Regions from separate parts of the Bradyrhizobium sp. BLXBL-03 genome, predicted to be linked through region 4. Evidence: predicted binding sites of a transcription regulator. Region 4 holds the regulator's gene; each other region holds the start of a gene.
What was found. Region 4 encodes PhoB, which activates phosphate uptake and scavenging genes when phosphate is short. Its sites were predicted from a motif close to TGTCATNNANCTGTCAT; they were not measured.
Positions count from the first base shown of each region.

Region 1 (4,029 bases), 3.2 Mb from region 4:
GGCATCAGCGACGCCGTCGACGGCTTTTTGGCCAAGCGCTTCAACATGACCAGCGAGCTCGGCGCCCTGCTCGATCCGCTGGCCGACAAGGCGCTGCTGGTGTCGATCTACCTGTCGCTCGGCATCTGGGGCGACATCCCGCGCTGGATCGTCATCCTGGTGGTATCCCGCGACATCATGATCGTCACTGCGGTGATCGTGTCCTGGCTATTCGACAAGCCGGTCGAGATGAGGCCGTCGAAAGTATCCAAGCTAAACACAGCGGCCCAGGTCGCGTATGCGGCGCTGGTGCTGGCCGCCCTCGCCTTCGGCTTCAGGTCGTCGCCGTATGATATAATCCTGATGGGCCTCGTCACGGTGTTCACCCTGTCCTCGGTGTCGCTCTATCTCGTGGAGTGGCTGCGGCACATGAGCACGATCGAGGCCAAATGAGAGGGGATGCGGCCCAGCAAAAGGCCAACTCCCGATCGAATAAGTCCATTCTCGTCAGACAATGCCGGCGCGCCGGTAAGGAGCAAAGCAAGCGTGGCAGGCCGCGTTCATCCCCGACAATTGGCGTTTTCCCTTCCACATGCGGAGAGCCTCAGCCGGGACAATTTCCTCGAGGGCCCTGCCAATGCCGCCGGTCTTGCCCTGATTGACAGCTGGCCGGAATGGCCCAACCGGATCATGTGGCTCGCCGGCCCGGAAGGCTCGGGCAAAAGCCATCTCGCCGCGATCTGGGCCGAGGAATCAGGCGCCCGCTCGACCACAGCCGGCGCCCTGAGTGCCGCCGCCGTCCCCGGCGCGCTTGCGACCGGCGCGCTGGTCGTTGAGGATCTCAAGGCTGGTGATTTTGACGAGCGTGCTCTCTTCCATCTGATGAACCTGGCCCGCGAGGACGGCGCCTATGTGCTGTTCACCGGTCGCGAGGCGCCCGCGGCGGTGGAGGTCGAGCTCCGCGACCTGCGCTCCCGGCTGCGGACGATACCCGTGATTTCGCTCGCGCCACCGGATGACCAGCTGTTCCGCGGCCTGATCGTCAAGTTCTGCGCCGATCGCCAGCTCACCGTCGACGAGGCTGTCGTGAGCTACCTTGCGACCCGGCTGGAGCGCTCCTCGGCCGCCGCACGGCGCGCGGTGGAACAGCTCGACAGCGAGGCGCTGCGGCTCGGCCGTCCCGTCACAAGGGCGCTGGCCGCCGAGCTGCTTCGGGACGCCTGACCGCCGGGCCCGCTTGACGCGGCGCGGCGCGGCGGCGGAACATCAATGTCATCGAAACGTCATCGCATTAACACATGCTCCGGCCGGTTTTGCGCATAAGTCGCAAATTGGGGCGAAACGGATGGACCGACTTCTCATGGATTCCGCGCAAGCTGTTGAAACAAAGGAGAAAGCCACGGAAACCGGGGGCTTGCCGGCGATCGCCTCAAGCCCCGAGCGATTCATCAATCGCGAGTTGTCCTGGCTGCATTTCAACCGTCGCGTCCTGGAGGAATCGGTCAACCCCAGCCACCCCATGCTGGAGCGGGTGCGATTCCTGTCGATCTCAGCCAATAACCTCGACGAGTTCTTCATGGTCCGCGTCGCCGGCATCAAGGCGCAGGTCCGCGAGGGCATTGCCGAGCGTGCCCCTGACGGGCTGACCCCGTCCGAGCAGCTGGCGCTGATCAACCGCACGGTTTCGCAACTTGCCAGTGATCAGCAGGCGATCTGGCGTGAGTTGCGCGGCACGCTGGCCGACGTCGGCATCGCGCTGGTCGACGGTAAGGACGTCACCAAGGCGGAGCGAACCTGGCTCGAGGAGTATTTCCTCAACAACGTGTTCCCGCTGCTGACGCCGCTGGCGATCGATCCGGCCCACCCCTTCCCGTTCATCCCGAGCCTCGGCTTCACCATCGCACTCCAGCTGACGCGCGAGGCTGATGGCAAGCCGATGAACGCGCTGATCCGCATGCCCGGCAAGATCGACCGCTTCATCCGCCTGCCGGCCGAGAGCAAGGTCCGCCTGATCTCGCTGGAGCAGGCCACCAGCCTGTTCATCAACCGCCTATTCCCCGGCTACAGTCTCCACGGCCAGGGCGCCTTCCGCATCATCCGCGACTCCGAGCTCGAAATCGAGGAAGAAGCCGAAGACCTCGTCCGCCTATTCGAGACCGCGCTGAAGCGGCGTCGCCGCGGATCGGTGATCCGGCTTGAGATCGACGCCAAGATGCCGGAAGAACTGCGCAACTTCGTGCAGCACGCACTGTCGGCGGCCGACGACGAGGTATTCCTGGTCGACGGCGTGCTTGCCATGAACGAGCTGTCGCAACTCACCCGGCTCGACCGGCCTGATCTCGAATTCACCCCTTACGTGCCGCGCCATCCCGAGCGCGTGCGCGAGCATGGCGGCGATATCTTCGCGGCTATCAGACAAAAGGACCTGATCGTCCATCATCCTTACGAATCCTTCGACGTGGTGGTGCAGTTTCTGCAACAGGCCGCGCGCGATCCCGACGTCGTCGCGATCAAGCAGACGCTCTACCGCACCTCCAACAACTCGCCGATCGTGCGCGCGCTCGCCGAAGCTGCCGAAGCCGGCAAGTCCGTCACCGCGCTGATCGAGTTGAAGGCGCGCTTCGACGAAGAAGCCAACATCCGCTGGGCGCGCGACCTCGAACGCGCCGGCGTGCAAGTCGTCTACGGCTTCCTCGAATTGAAGACGCACGCCAAGCTCTCGATGGTGGTGCGCCGCGAGGGCGGCAGCCTCACCACTTACGTCCATACCGGCACCGGCAACTATCATCCGGTCACCGCGCGTATTTATACCGACCTGTCCTACTTCACCTCGGAACCAACCATCGGCCGCGACGCCGCGCGCGTGTTCAACTTCATCACCGGCTACGCCGCGCCGAGTGATCTGGAAAAGATGGCGGTGTCGCCGCTGACCTTGCGCAAGCGCATCATCGAGCACATCCAGGGCGAGACCGAGCACGCCCGTCACGGCAAGCCCGGCGCGGTCTGGATGAAGATGAATGCGCTCGTCGATCCTGATATCATCGATGCGCTTTATGAAGCCTCACAGGCCGGCGTGCAGGTCGAGCTCGTGGTCCGCGGTATCTGCTGCCTGCGCCCCGGCATTCCCGGCCTGTCGGAGAATATCCGCGTCAAGTCCATCATCGGACGATTCCTGGAACACGGCCGAATCTATTGCTTCGGCATGGGCCAGGGCCTGCCGAGCGCGAAAGCGGCTGTGTATATCTCGTCGGCGGATATGATGCCGCGCAACCTCGACCGCCGTGTCGAGGTGCTGTGTCCGCTGCAAAATCCGACGGTGCATCAGCAGGTTCTCGAACAGATCATGGTCGCCAATCTCAAGGACAACGAGCAGAGCTGGCAATTGTTGCCGGACGGGTCCTCAACGCGTATGAAGGCCGCGAAGGGCGAAGAGCCTTTCAACGTGCACAATTACTTCATGACAAATCCGAGTCTGTCTGGCCGTGGAAAGTCGCTCAAGGAATCCTCGCCGCGCCGTCTCACGCGCCGGAACGAACGCCATCAGTCCTGACCGGAGATCCTCGCCTTGAAACGGCCGCGCAAGCGTGGCGCTAGCGTCGCGGTCATCGACATCGGCTCCAACTCGGTTCGTCTCGTCGTCTACGAGGCGCTGGCGCGGAGCCTGATTCCGATCTTCAATGAAAAGACGCTGTGCGGCCTCGGGCGCGAGGTGCAGAGCACGGGCCTGCTTGCGCCTGACGCCGTCGACAAGGCGCTGACGTCGCTGAAGCGCTTTCGCGCGCTGTGCCGCGTGATGCAGGTCGGCCGCGTGTTCGCGATCGCGACCGCCGCCTGCCGCGATGCTTCCAACGGCGCCGACTTCATCGCAAAAGCCGAGCGCATCTGCGCCGTGAAGATCGAGATCCTCTCGGGACCGCGCGAAGCAAAGCTGTCGGCGCTCGGTGTGATCTCCGGTATTCACCGTCCCGACGGCATCGTGGGCGATCTCGGCGGCGGCTCGCTCGAACTGATCGACGTACGCGGCAACAGCGTCCGCAGCGGCGTGACGCT
Region 1 covers NZ_CP182470.1:4,899,789-4,903,817, forward strand. Annotated here, with positions in the region: gene ACNJX9_RS23625 (CDP-alcohol phosphatidyltransferase family protein) at 1-432, shown strand, start outside; gene ACNJX9_RS23630 (DnaA ATPase domain-containing protein) at 526-1,203, shown strand; gene ACNJX9_RS23635 (RNA degradosome polyphosphate kinase) at 1,340-3,529, shown strand; gene ppx (exopolyphosphatase) at 3,545-4,029, shown strand, end outside.
Region 1: the regulator PhoB is predicted to act here: its motif matches at 1,250-1,266, upstream of ACNJX9_RS23635 (RNA degradosome polyphosphate kinase).

Region 2 (4,029 bases), 3.6 Mb from region 4:
AGCATGGACAGGATCAGCTCGCCGCAATCGATCGCACGCGGCTGGAGCAATTGGCGGCGACTGAACGCCAGCAGCCGCTGCGTCAGTTCCGCACCGCGTTCGCCTGATTCGCAGATGTCGTCGGCAAATTGCCGCAGATCGGGCCGCGCCTTGAGCTGCTCGCTGAGATGCTCGGCGTTGCCGATGATGACGGTGAGGAGATTGTTGAAGTCGTGGGCGATGCCGCCCGAGAGCTGGCCGACCGTCTCCATCTTCTGTGCCTGCTGGAGCTGCTGCTCGGTGAGCTTGCGCGTGGTCAGATCGTGGATGATGCCGACGTGGATCAGCTCGCCATCCTGCCATGCCTGGCCCACCGAGAGGTTCATCGGAAACGTTGAGCCATCCTTGCGCAGGCCGACGGCTTCGCCGGTTGCGAAACGCCGCGCATGAGCTGCGGAGGAGGGCCTTTCCTCATTGGACATCAGCATGCCGATGTCGCAATTCATGATCTCGTCGGCGCGATAGCCGAACAGCCGCTCGCAGGCAGGGTTGAACAGGAGAATGCGGGCTTGCGCGTCGAACAGGATGACGCCGTCGACCGCAGTCTCCACGACAGCGGTGAGTCGCGTCATGCTTTCGCGCATCGCGCGCTGGGCCTCCCCCACCTGTTTGAGCAGCAGCGCCGCGTCCCGGCTCTTGATCTCTTCCTCCTCGAGCGCTGCCTGGACCTTTTGCAGCTCGAACGGGGAGGGGATCGTCAGGATCTTCGGCAGCAGCGGCCATAGTGCACCGGCGGTGAAGATAGAGGCCGCGGCCGTGACCGCCTTGACCATGCCCTCAATGCCGTAGATCGGAACCCAGAGCGTGTAGATCGACAGCACATGCGTCAGGCCGCAGGCCATGATGAAGATCGCGAACGCCCAGTAGACCCAGCCGAACTGGAGGTCGCGCCGCTTGGTGACGAGAATGGTGAGGGCGAACGGGATCGAGAAATAGGCGGCGGCGATGACGGCGTCGGAGGCGACGTGGAGCCAGATCAGCTCGGGCTCCCACAACAGGCAGATGCCGTGCGGTGAAAGCGTCGACGAATCGAGCAGACGTTGAAAAAAGGCCCACATGATTTCTTCCCGAGAGGATTGCGGCCGAAGCCGGACCGCAATTTGGCGTCGCTGAACGAATCCACTCACTAACGTGTCATTTGCACACTCGGGCGCCAAGGCCGGTCGATGCCATGGTCATATTTTCTCAGGATATGCACGCTTACGGGACGACAATCCCGCGCAGCGCCGGCTCCGCCTGATTCGCCGGCTTGCTGGGGCTGCGCCGGCGCGCTAGGACAGGCGATGGCCAATGTCCTTTTCGAGCAGGAATATGCGATGACGACGCCCGTGGCGCTCACCATTGCCGGCTCGGATTCGAGCGGCGGGGCCGGGATTCAGGCCGACCTGAAGACCTTTGCTGCGCTCGGCGTCTACGGCGCATCCGCAATCACGGCGCTCACGGCACAGAACACCAAGGGCGTCACCGGCATTCACGCGGTGCCGGCAGCGTTCGTCACAGCGCAGATCGATGCCGTGTTTTCCGATCTCGATGTCGCCGCGGTGAAGATCGGCATGGTGGCGCAGGCCGCGAGCATCGATGCGATCGCTGCTGCGCTGGCGCGCTGGAAGCCTCGCCATGTCGTGCTCGATCCCGTGATGGTCGCAACATCAGGCGACCGCCTGCTCGCCGCAGAGGCCGTCACGGCGTTGCGCGCAAAACTGATGCCGCTCGCATCCGTGATCACGCCCAATTTGCCGGAGGCGGCCGCGCTGCTCGAAGAACCGATCGCGCGAAGCGAGGCCGAGATCGAAAGCCAGGGACGCCGCCTGCTGTCGCTTGGCTGCCGCGCGGTTCTGATCAAGGGCGGGCACGGCGAGGGCGCGGAGAGCACCGATTATCTCGTCGCTGCGGACACCACGCTGGCGCTCGCCGCACCGCGCGTCGCCACCCGCAACACCCACGGCACCGGCTGTTCGCTGTCGTCAGCGGTGGCGGCGGGCCTCGCCAAGGGCGAGGATCTCGCGACGGCGGTACGCAACGCCAAAGGCTGGATCAGCGCGGCGATCGGGTCTGCCGACCGTTTCAGCGTCGGTCATGGCCACGGGCCGATCCATCATTTCCACAAGTTTTACTGACGCCGGGGTCCTGCTGGCGCCGTCTGTCCCGATATTAACCAATGAGGCCGGGGGGTCTGCGGTCTTGCGGGCCATCATTGCCCGACCATGTCGCCTGATTGTCGCATGCGACTGATATTCGCGCGGAGGGCGAGGCAAGGTTCGATTCGTATTTGAGGGGCCTCAAGGGTTCAATCGGTCATCCCCCTGTCACGGGACACGGTTACAGGCTGGCGCATGGGAAGTTACGATGTGAGTGACGAGAGCCCGGAGCGGCGCTTTCGCACGTTGTTCATCTCCGACGTTCATCTCGGAGCCCGCGGCTCTCAGGCCGATCTTTTGCTGGACTTCCTGCGCTACCATGACGCCGATACGATCTATCTCGTCGGCGACATCGTCGACGGCTGGGCGCTGAAATCGAGTTGGCACTGGCCGCAATCGCACAACGACCTGGTGCAGAAGCTGCTGCGCAAGGCGCGCAAGGGCGCCAAGATCATTTACGTGCCCGGCAATCACGACGAGTTCCTGCGCAACTATTATGGCACGCATTTCGGCGGTATCGACGTCGTCGAGAACACGGTGCACGCCGGCGTGGACGGCAAGCGCTATCTCGTCATCCACGGCGACATCTTCGACCTCGTGGTGCAGAACGCGCGTTGGCTCGCCCATCTCGGCGACAAGGCCTACGATTTCGCGATCCAGATGAATCGCTTCGTCAACTTCTTCCGCCGCCTGTTCGGCGTGCCCTATTGGTCGCTGTCGCAATGGGCCAAGCAGAAGGTCAAGAACGCGGTCAATTATATCGGCGCGTTCGAGCAGGCGCTCTCGGCCGAAGCGCGGCGCCATGACGCCGACGGCGTGATCTGCGGCCACATCCACTATGCCGTGATCCGCGACGAGAACGGCATCCGCTACATGAATTGCGGCGACTGGGTCGAAAGCTGCACCGCGCTGGTCGAGCACGACGACGGCCATTTCGAGATCATCACCTGGGCGGATCATCTGCAGAAACCCGCACAAGTGCAGCAAGTGGCAGCAAGGGCAGCTTGATGCGCATCCTGGTCGCGACCGATGCCTGGCACCCGCAAGTCAACGGTGTGGTTCGGACGCTGACCAAGCTCGCTGATGCCGCCAAATCGCTCGACCTCGAGTTCACGTTCCTGACGCCGCAATCGTTCCGCACCTTCGCGATGCCGAGCTATCGCGACGTTCGGCTGGCAATGCCGCGCCCGGCCCGCATTGCAAAGCTGATCGAGGACGCGCGGCCCGACAGCATCCATATCGCGACGGAGGGGCCGATCGGCCTGATGGTCCGCCGCTATTGCCGCCAGCGCAAGCTGCCGTTCACGACCAGCTTCCATACCCGCTTTCCTGAATATGTCCGCGCCCGCGTGCCGGTGCCGGGTTCGCTGATCTGGCGGGCGCTGCGCCGATTCCATAGCCCGAGCCGGGCCGTGATGGCGGCGACGCCGGCGCTGGCGCGGGAGCTCGACGAGCGCGGTTTCGACAATGTCGTGCTGTGGCCGCGCGGCGTTGACACCCATCTGTTCCATCCTCGCGCTGTCGATCTCTGCCTGCCGGCGCCGATATTCCTCTCGGTCGGCCGCGTCGCGGTTGAGAAGAATCTCGAAGCGTTCCTCGATCTCGATCTGCCCGGCACCAAGGTGATCGTCGGTGACGGCCCGGCGCGCAACGCGTTGGAGCAAGCCTATCCCGAGGCGATTTTCCTCGGGGAAAAGCACGGCGAGGAACTGGCCGGCATCTATGCGGCGGCCGACGTCTTCGTGTTTCCGAGCAAGACCGATACGTTCGGCCTGGTCCTGCTCGAGGCGCTGGCGAGCGGCCTGCCGGTGGCGGCCTTCCCGGTCAAGGGTCCGCGCGACGTCATCGGCGA
Region 2 covers NZ_CP182470.1:3,187,726-3,191,754, forward strand. Annotated here, with positions in the region: gene ACNJX9_RS15135 (PAS domain S-box protein) at 1-1,097, opposite strand, end outside; gene thiD (bifunctional hydroxymethylpyrimidine kinase/phosphomethylpyrimidine kinase) at 1,356-2,156, shown strand; gene ACNJX9_RS15145 (UDP-2,3-diacylglucosamine diphosphatase) at 2,373-3,185, shown strand; gene ACNJX9_RS15150 (glycosyltransferase family 4 protein) at 3,185-4,029, shown strand, end outside.
Region 2: the regulator PhoB is predicted to act here: its motif matches at 2,333-2,349, upstream of ACNJX9_RS15145 (UDP-2,3-diacylglucosamine diphosphatase).

Region 3 (4,029 bases), 1.2 Mb from region 4:
GAGTTGACGTCGATGACGAAGGCGTCGGTCTTGACGCCGGTAAGCCGGGCACGCGCGAACGAGGCCGGGCCGTAATAGCCGATATGGATGTTGCCGGCGCGCTGGCCCTCGATGAGGGCGGCGTAGTCGTTGGCGACACGCAGAGTCACCTTGACGCCGAGCTCCTTGGACAGATAGCTGATGAAGGGGGCGTAACGCTCGGTCACGCCCGAACCGTTCTCGGCCGGAATCGCGGCGAAGGTGATCTCCGGATATTTCGCCCTCCAGTCTTCGGCGGAAGCGGATCCGGCAAAGGTCAGCGCGGCGGCGCCGGCAAGAACTAATCTGCGAGTGATCATGATGCCCTCTTCATCTGATAGGAGCGGTTGACGCAAAACTGGTATGACGGATGCGACGCGGCTCAGGCCGCCGCAGCCGTTCCGAGTGCCGGGACCCCCTCGGGCACCGGCGCAGGCGTGCCGCCCATGACATCGGCGGCTTCGAGATCGTAGAGCTCACGCGCGACAAGGTCGGTCAGCGCGGATGGCGCGCCGTCGAACACCACCCGGCCCGCCGCCATGCCGATCAGGCGATCGCAATAGCTGCGCGCCAGATCGAGCGAATGCAGGTTGCAGAGCACGGTGATGCCGAAATGCTTGTTGATGCGCAGCAGCGCATCCATGACGATCTTGGTGTTGCGCGGATCGAGCGAGGCGATCGGCTCGTCGGCGAGGATGATGTCGGGCTGCTGCACCAGCGCCCGCGCGATCGCCACGCGCTGTTGCTGGCCGCCGGAGAGTTGATCGGCGCGCTGCGCCGCCAGCGCGGCGATATCGAACTGTTCCAGCGCCGACATCGCCAACGCCTTGTCCTGCTCGGGCCATGCTTGCGACAGCGAGCGCCAGGCCGGCATGGTGGCAAGACGGCCCATCAGCACGTTGGTCAGCACGTCGAGCCGGCCGACCAGGTTGAACTGCTGGAAGATCATCGCCGACCGCGCCCGCCACTGCCGCAGCTCCTTGCCGCGCAGCGCGGTGACGTCGAGGCCGTCGAACAGGATGCGGCCCTGCGTCGGCGTCACCAGACGATTGATGGCGCGCAGCAGGGTCGACTTGCCGGCGCCGGAGCGCCCGATCACGCCGACGAAGCCGCCGGGGGAGATTTGAAACGAAGCCTCGTCCACCGCGGCTTTTGCGCCAAAGCGGCACGTCAGACCTTCAACCACCAGCATGCAGGGCTCCAGAGTAGCTGGAGCCCACCGCTATCCCCGGCGGTTGACACTTGTATGACACGCGCAATGCGGCGGGGCGATCCTACACACTTCATCCCCTGTCATCGTATCGTCATCACACCGTCATTGTGCCGCTCGAAGAGACGCGACATTGGCCAGGCTGGCATGGTGGGACTGGGATCACGACAAATTGCGTGCGGCGCTGGCCTAATTCCGCACGCTCGCAATTGAAGATTTCCTGTCGGCATACGAAGCAGAGGCAAGTCTCCCTTCCAGCAAACCAAGCGCGGTCGCGTGACAGACATTTTCATCGAAGGTGGCCGGACCCTTGTTAGCTCCGGGCTCGCCGAAACATCGCTCGCCGTATCCGGAACCGACATTGCGCAGATCGATGCGGCACGCGGTCGCGCGCGGCTGGCGATCGATGCGCGCGATTTGCTGGTGCTGCCCGGCATCGTCGACCTGCATGGCGATGCCTTCGAGCGGCAGATGATGCCGCGCGCCGGCGTCGATTTTCCGATCGACGTCGCGCTTGATGACACCGACCGCCAGGTCATCAGCAACGGCATCACCACGGTGTTCCACGCCACCACCTGGTCATGGGAGCCGGGCCTGCGCAGCGGCGACAATGCCAGGCGCCTGCTCGAGGCGATCGAGCGGCAGCGGCCGCACTTCGCCGCCGACACTCGTTTTCACCTGCGCCACGAGACCTACAATCTCGATGCCGAGGCTGAGATCGGCCAATGGCTGGCCGAGGGCCGCGTCGACCTGTTCGCCTTCAACGACCATATGGACGGAGTCGTTGCCGACATCTCAAATCCGCGCAAGCGTAACCGCATGGTGGAGCGCACCGGCGTGTCGGGCGAGGATTTCGACAAGCTTGTCGCGCATATCGTGTCGCGCGCAGCCGAGGTTCCGGCCTCGATCGCCCGGCTCGCTGCTAAGGCCCGCGCGGCCGAGGTGCGGATGCTGTCGCATGACGATGCGACGCCGGCGATGCGCCGGAATTTTCGCGCCATGGGCGTGAGGCTCGCCGAATTTCCGATCAATGAGGAGACGGCGCGCGAGGCAGCCGATCATGGCGATGCCATCGTCTACGGCGCACCGAACGTCGTGCGCGGCGGCAGCCACACCGGCTGGACCAAAGCCTCCGACATGATCGCGAAGGGGCTCTGCACGGTGCTGGCTTCCGACTACTACTATCCGGCGCCGCTGCTCGCCGCAGTCCGCCTCGCCGCCGACGGCGTGCTGCCGCTGACCGAGGCCTGGAAGCTGATCTCGTCGGCGCCCGCAGAGGCCGCTGGCCTCACTGATCGCGGCACGCTGGCGGCGGGCCGTCGCGCCGACATCCTGCTCGTCGACGACAGCATGCCGCTGCGGCCGCGGCTGGTCGCGGTGATCGCGGCCGGCAAGCTCGTCCATCTCACCGATGCGACGCGTCTGGCTGGCATCGCGGCGACACCGCGCGAGACTATCGTTGCAGCATAAATTAGTTATGCTTGGGCAATGACAGGTTTTCCCCGCTACGCGATCTATTTTGCCGCCGGCGCCGACCACGCACTCTCCCGCTTCGGCGCCGAGCTGCTCGGCTATGATGCCTACACCGGCGACGAACTGCCCTTTCCCGGCGACGCCCTGCGCGTCGCCGCCGACTGGCGCGACGTCACCGCCGATCCCCGCAAATACGGTTTTCACGGCACGCTGAAGGCGCCGATGGCGCTGGCAGCGGGCAAGACAGAGGCCGAACTCGCCGCGGCCTGCGCGACATTCGCCGGCAAGGCGCGCCCGATCCCGGTGATCCGCCCAATCGTCGATTCCATCAGCGGCTTCATCGCCGTCATTCCGGCCGAGCCGGTTGGCGCGCTGCAACAGCTCGCCGCCGATGGCGTCCGCGATTTCGATTGCTTCCGCCAGCCCCTGACCGCGGAAGACCGCGCGCGGCGCAAGCCGGAAAAGCTCAGCGAGCGCCAGCGCGATTATCTCGATCGCTGGGGCTACCCTTACGTGATGGAAGATTTCCGCTTCCACATGACGCTGACGGGGCGGCTGGACGCCCAGCGGCGCGGCCCGATCCTGGAGATGTTGCGGGCAAGGTTTGCGGCGCTGAAGCTGGAAAAGCTGGCGATCGATCGCATCACGCTGTTCAAGCAGGATGATGCCAAGGCACGCTTTTATATCGTGGGCGAATGGACGTTGGCACCGGCCCCGTAGGACCTCCTACCCTTCGTCAAGGGTGGAAGTCCCTGACAGATAACCATAGCACCGTGCTCGACGCTATCCAGGACGCTTCGCGCCGGCTTTGCCGCTGCCTATGGCATCCTGGACAGCGTCTGCGCGCGGCGCTCTTGCGTTCGGCAGGTCGGGACGAAGGAACGGTCGCATGCGGCCGAACAAAGGAACGGCTCAGCCTGCTGCCGAGATCTTCGCGCTGTTGTGGTCTGCGTCGTAGGGCGTCTGGTGCTTGAGCGTCGCGCACAAGGCAAAGAGCAGGCGATCTCCCACACCACGCAGCGCACGCGCATGGCCGTGTCCGCGCTGCCGCAAAGCATCATAGCGTCGCCGGGCTGCGGCGTCGTATTGAAGCGCGCCGCGCGACCAGTGATGAACGGCGCTTTGCAGCCGCCTGTTGCAGGCCAGGCGGCGGATCACGAAGCGTTGCTTGCCGCTTTGCCGCGTCACCGGTGCGACCCCTGCCAAGGCGCGCAAGGCGTGGTAGTCTCGTCTGCGCAGAGGCTCGGTGGCCTCGACGAGCAGTGTGGCGAGAACGATCCTGCCGATTCCCGGCCAGGAGCGAAGGATCGCCACGTCACACTGCTCGG
Region 3 covers NZ_CP182470.1:883,814-887,842, reverse strand. Annotated here, with positions in the region: gene phnD (phosphonate ABC transporter substrate-binding protein) at 1-338, opposite strand, end outside; gene phnC (phosphonate ABC transporter ATP-binding protein) at 401-1,210, opposite strand; partial or broken gene ACNJX9_RS04200 (chloramphenicol acetyltransferase) at 1,362-1,508, shown strand; gene ACNJX9_RS04195 (alpha-D-ribose 1-methylphosphonate 5-triphosphate diphosphatase) at 1,505-2,698, shown strand; gene ACNJX9_RS04190 (DUF1045 domain-containing protein) at 2,717-3,421, shown strand; gene ACNJX9_RS04185 (IS110 family transposase) at 3,614-4,029, opposite strand, start outside.
Region 3: the regulator PhoB is predicted to act here: its motif matches at 1,254-1,270, upstream of phnC (phosphonate ABC transporter ATP-binding protein).

Region 4 (4,029 bases):
TGACGGTTTTGACCTGGTCAGATGATCGCGTCGAGCAGCTGAAAAAGCTCTGGGAGGCCGGACTTTCGGCCAGCCAGATCGCCGCTGAGCTTGGAAACGTGACCCGCAACGCCGTAATCGGCAAGGTGCACAGGCTCGGCCTGTCCGGCCGCGCCAAGAGCCCCTCATCAGCAGCTCCGCGGCCGCGCAAGGCGCGTCCCGCACAGCACATGATGCGGGTGAGCCGCCCCATCGCGCGCGGCAACACCGCGCTGGCGCAGGCCTTCGAGGTCGAGGTCGAGGCTGAACCTGTTACCTACGACAACGTTGTGCCGATGAGCCAGCGGCTCTCGTTGCTCGAATTGAACGAGGCCACCTGCCACTGGCCGGTCGGCGATCCTTCAAGCCCGGATTTCTTCTTCTGCGGCGGCAAGGCGCTCTCAGGCCTGCCCTACTGCGCCCAGCACTCGCGCGTGGCGTATCAGCCGGCGGCGGATCGCCGGCGGGCGCCGGCGAAGCCAGGCACGCGCTGAGTACTTGGTTCAGACGACATCGTCGCGGGACAGGCCGGGACGAAAAAAAGCGCGCCACCAGGCGCGCTTTTTTTGTTTGCTGGCGGGCAGCCTAGCTTGAGGTCTGCTCAGCCTTCGCGAAGCGATCGTCGAGCGCGTAGCCTGCGCCGCGGACGGTGCGGATCGGGTCCTGCTCGCGGCCGAGATTGAGCAGCTTGCGCAGGCGGCCGATATGCACATCGACGGTGCGTTCGTCGATATAGATGTCGCGGCCCCAGACGCTGTCGAGCAGCTGCTCGCGCGAGAACACCCGGCCGGGATGCTCCAGGAAGAACTCCAGCAGGCGATATTCGGTCGGTCCGAGATCGATCGGCCGACCCGAGCGCGCCACGCGGCGCTTCTCGCGATCGAGCTCGATGTCGCCGAAGGCGAGCACGGTCGCGAGCCGCTCGGGGCTGGCGCGCCGCAGCAGGCCCTTGACCCGCGCGAGCAGCTCGGGCACCGAGAACGGCTTGACGATGTAATCGTCGGCGCCTGTGGCAAGGCCCCTGACACGCTCGCTCTCCTCGCCGCGCGCGGTGAGCATGATGATCGGCAGCTGCTTGGTGTCGGATCGCGTCCGCAACCGGCGGCACAGCTCGATCCCGGACAGGCCCGGCAACATCCAGTCGAGCACGATCAGATCGGGGATGTGCTCCTTGAGGCGGGTGTCGGCGTCGTCGCCGCGCATCACCGTCTCCACGTCATAGCCGTCGCCTTCGAGGTTGTAGCGGAGAAGCTCGGTCAGAGCTTCCTCGTCCTCAACCACCATAATGCGTGCGCCCATGGGCTCGTCGCTCCTTGCGTAATCAGGTGTTCGGGACCGTCGTGGCGAAGGTCGTCATGTCGCCCTTCGGCCGCTTGTCGGTGATGGCCTGGCCTTCGATCATGTAGAACACGGTCTCGGCGATGTTGGTGGCGTGGTCGCCGATCCGCTCGATGTTCTTGGCGCAGAACATCAGATGGATGCAGAACGAGATGTTGCGCGGATCCTCCATCATGTAGGTGAGGAGCTCGCGGAACAGCGAGGTGCAGATGGCATCGACCTCCTCGTCACCCTTCCACACCGTCATCGCCGCCGGCAGGTCGTGCGCGGCATAGGCATCGAGCACCGACTTGACCTGCTGCTGCACGAGGTCCGTCATGTGCTCGAGGCCGCGGAACAGCTTGAGCGGATGGAAATCCGTCTCCAGCGCTGCGACGCGCTTGCCCATGTTCTTGGCGAGGTCGCCGATGCGCTCGAGGTCGGTCGCAACCCGCATGGCGCCGACGATCTCGCGCAAGTCCACCGCCATCGGCTGGCGGCGCGCGATGGTCAGCACGGCGCGCTCCTCGATCTTCTTCTGCAGCGCGTCGAGCTCGGCATCGATGGTGACGACGCGCTGGCCCAGCGCGACGTCGCGGCGGATCAGCGCATCGACGGAATCGACGATCATGCGCTCGGCGATGCCGCCCATCTCGGCGACCAGGCGGGTGAGCTCCTGAAGGTCGGTGTCGAAGGCTTTTGCGGTATGTTCGGAAGCCATGTCCTGTCTCCTCAGCCGAACCGGCCGGTGATGTAATCCTGCGTGCGCCGGTCCGACGGCGACGTGAAGATCTTGCTGGTGTCGTCGAACTCGATCAGCTCGCCGAGATACATGAAGGCGGTCTTGTCGGAGACGCGGGCCGCCTGCTGCATGTTGTGGGTGACGATCGCGATGGTGTAGTTCTCGGACAGTTCCTGGATCAGCTCCTCGACCTTGGCGGTCGAGATCGGATCGAGCGCCGAGCAGGGCTCGTCGAACAGGATCACTTCAGGCCGCACCGCGACGGTGCGGGCGATGCAGAGGCGCTGCTGCTGGCCGCCCGAGAGCGACAGGCCGGAGGCGTTGAGCTTGTCCTTGACCTCGTTCCACAGCGCGCCGCCGCGCAGCGCCTTCTCGACGCGGTCGTCCATCTCGGACTTCGAGATCTTCTCATAGAGGCGGATGCCGAAGGCGATGTTCTCGTAGATCGTCATCGGGAACGGCGTCGGCTTCTGGAACACCATGCCGACGCGGGCGCGCAGCAGGTTGAGATCCAGCTTGGGGTCGAGGATGTTGGTCTGGTCCAGCATCAGCTGACCGGTGACGCGCTGGCCCGGATAGAGGTCATACATCCGGTTGAAGATGCGCAGCAGGGTCGACTTGCCGCAACCGGACGGGCCGATGAAGGCGGTTACGCGGTTGGTGCCGAGCGTCATATTGATGTTCTTCAGCGCCTGGTGCTCGCCGTAATAGAAGTTGAGGTTGCGCACCGTCACCTTGGCCGGAGCTTCCGGCAGCGGCTGCTGCGAGGCGAGGTGCGCGTTGGAGCTCACGGATACGGACAAGTCGGTCATTTTGCGGTCCTCTCGGCACCGAGGATGCGGGCGCCAATGTTCAGGGCAAGCACGGTGAGCGTGATCAACAGCGCACCGCTCCAGGCGAGCTGCTTCCAATAGGCGTAAGGGCTCTGGACGAAATTGTTGATGGTGACGGGCAGGTTCGCCATGGTCTTGTTCAGGCCGAGGCTGAAGAACTGGTTCGACAGCGCGGTGAAGAGCAGCGGCGCGGTTTCGCCGGCGACGCGGGCGGTGGCGAGCAGCACGCCGGTGATGAGGCCGGAGCGGGCCGCACGATAGGCGATCCGCTTGATCACCAGCGAGCGCGGCAGGCCGAGCGCGGAGGCGGCCTCGCGCAGCGCATTCGGCACCAGCAGCAGCATGTCCTCGGTCGTGCGCAGCACCACCGGGATCACGATGACGGCGAGCGCGAGCGAGCCTGCGATCGCCGAGAAGCCGCGCATCGGCACCACCACCGCGCCGTAGATGAACAGGCCGATGATGATCGACGGCGCCGACAGCAGGATGTCGTTGATGAAGCGGATCACCGAGGTCAGCTTGTCGTTACGGCCGTACTCGGCGAGATAGGTGCCGGCGAACAGGCCGAGCGGCGCGCCGATGCCGACGCCGATCACGGTCATGATCAGCGAGCCGACGATGGCGTTGCGCAGGCCGCCTTCGGTCGAGCCCGGCGGCGGGGTATCGGCGACGAACAGGTCGAGGTTGAGGCCGGCAATGCCGTTGTAGAGCAGCGTGAGCAGGATCAGCGCGAGCCAGGTGACGCCGACGGCGGCGGCTCCGAAGCAGAGCCCACGGACGATGATGTCCTTGCGGCGACGGCGTACATAGATCGGGTTCATGTCACCTCCCCGCCTTCTTTTCCAGGCGCAGCAGCATCAGCCGGGCGGCGGCGAGCACGAAGAATGTCAGCACGAACAGCAACAGGCCGAGCAGGATCAGGCCGGACTGGTGCAGGCCGTCGCTCTCGGCGAATTCGGATGCGATCGCCGCCGAGATCGTGGTGCCAGGCGCGAAGATCGATGACGAGATGCGGAATGAGTTGCCGATGATGAAGGTCACCGCCATGGTCTCGCCGAGCGCGCGGCCCAGGGCCAGCATGACCCCGCCGATGATGCCGACACGGGTGTAGGGGATCAC
Region 4 covers NZ_CP182470.1:8,061,473-8,065,501, forward strand. Annotated here, with positions in the region: gene ACNJX9_RS38030 (GcrA family cell cycle regulator) at 1-512, shown strand, start outside; gene phoB (phosphate regulon transcriptional regulator PhoB) at 604-1,317, opposite strand; gene phoU (phosphate signaling complex protein PhoU) at 1,340-2,056, opposite strand; gene pstB (phosphate ABC transporter ATP-binding protein PstB) at 2,068-2,889, opposite strand; gene pstA (phosphate ABC transporter permease PstA) at 2,886-3,731, opposite strand; gene pstC (phosphate ABC transporter permease subunit PstC) at 3,733-4,029, opposite strand, start outside.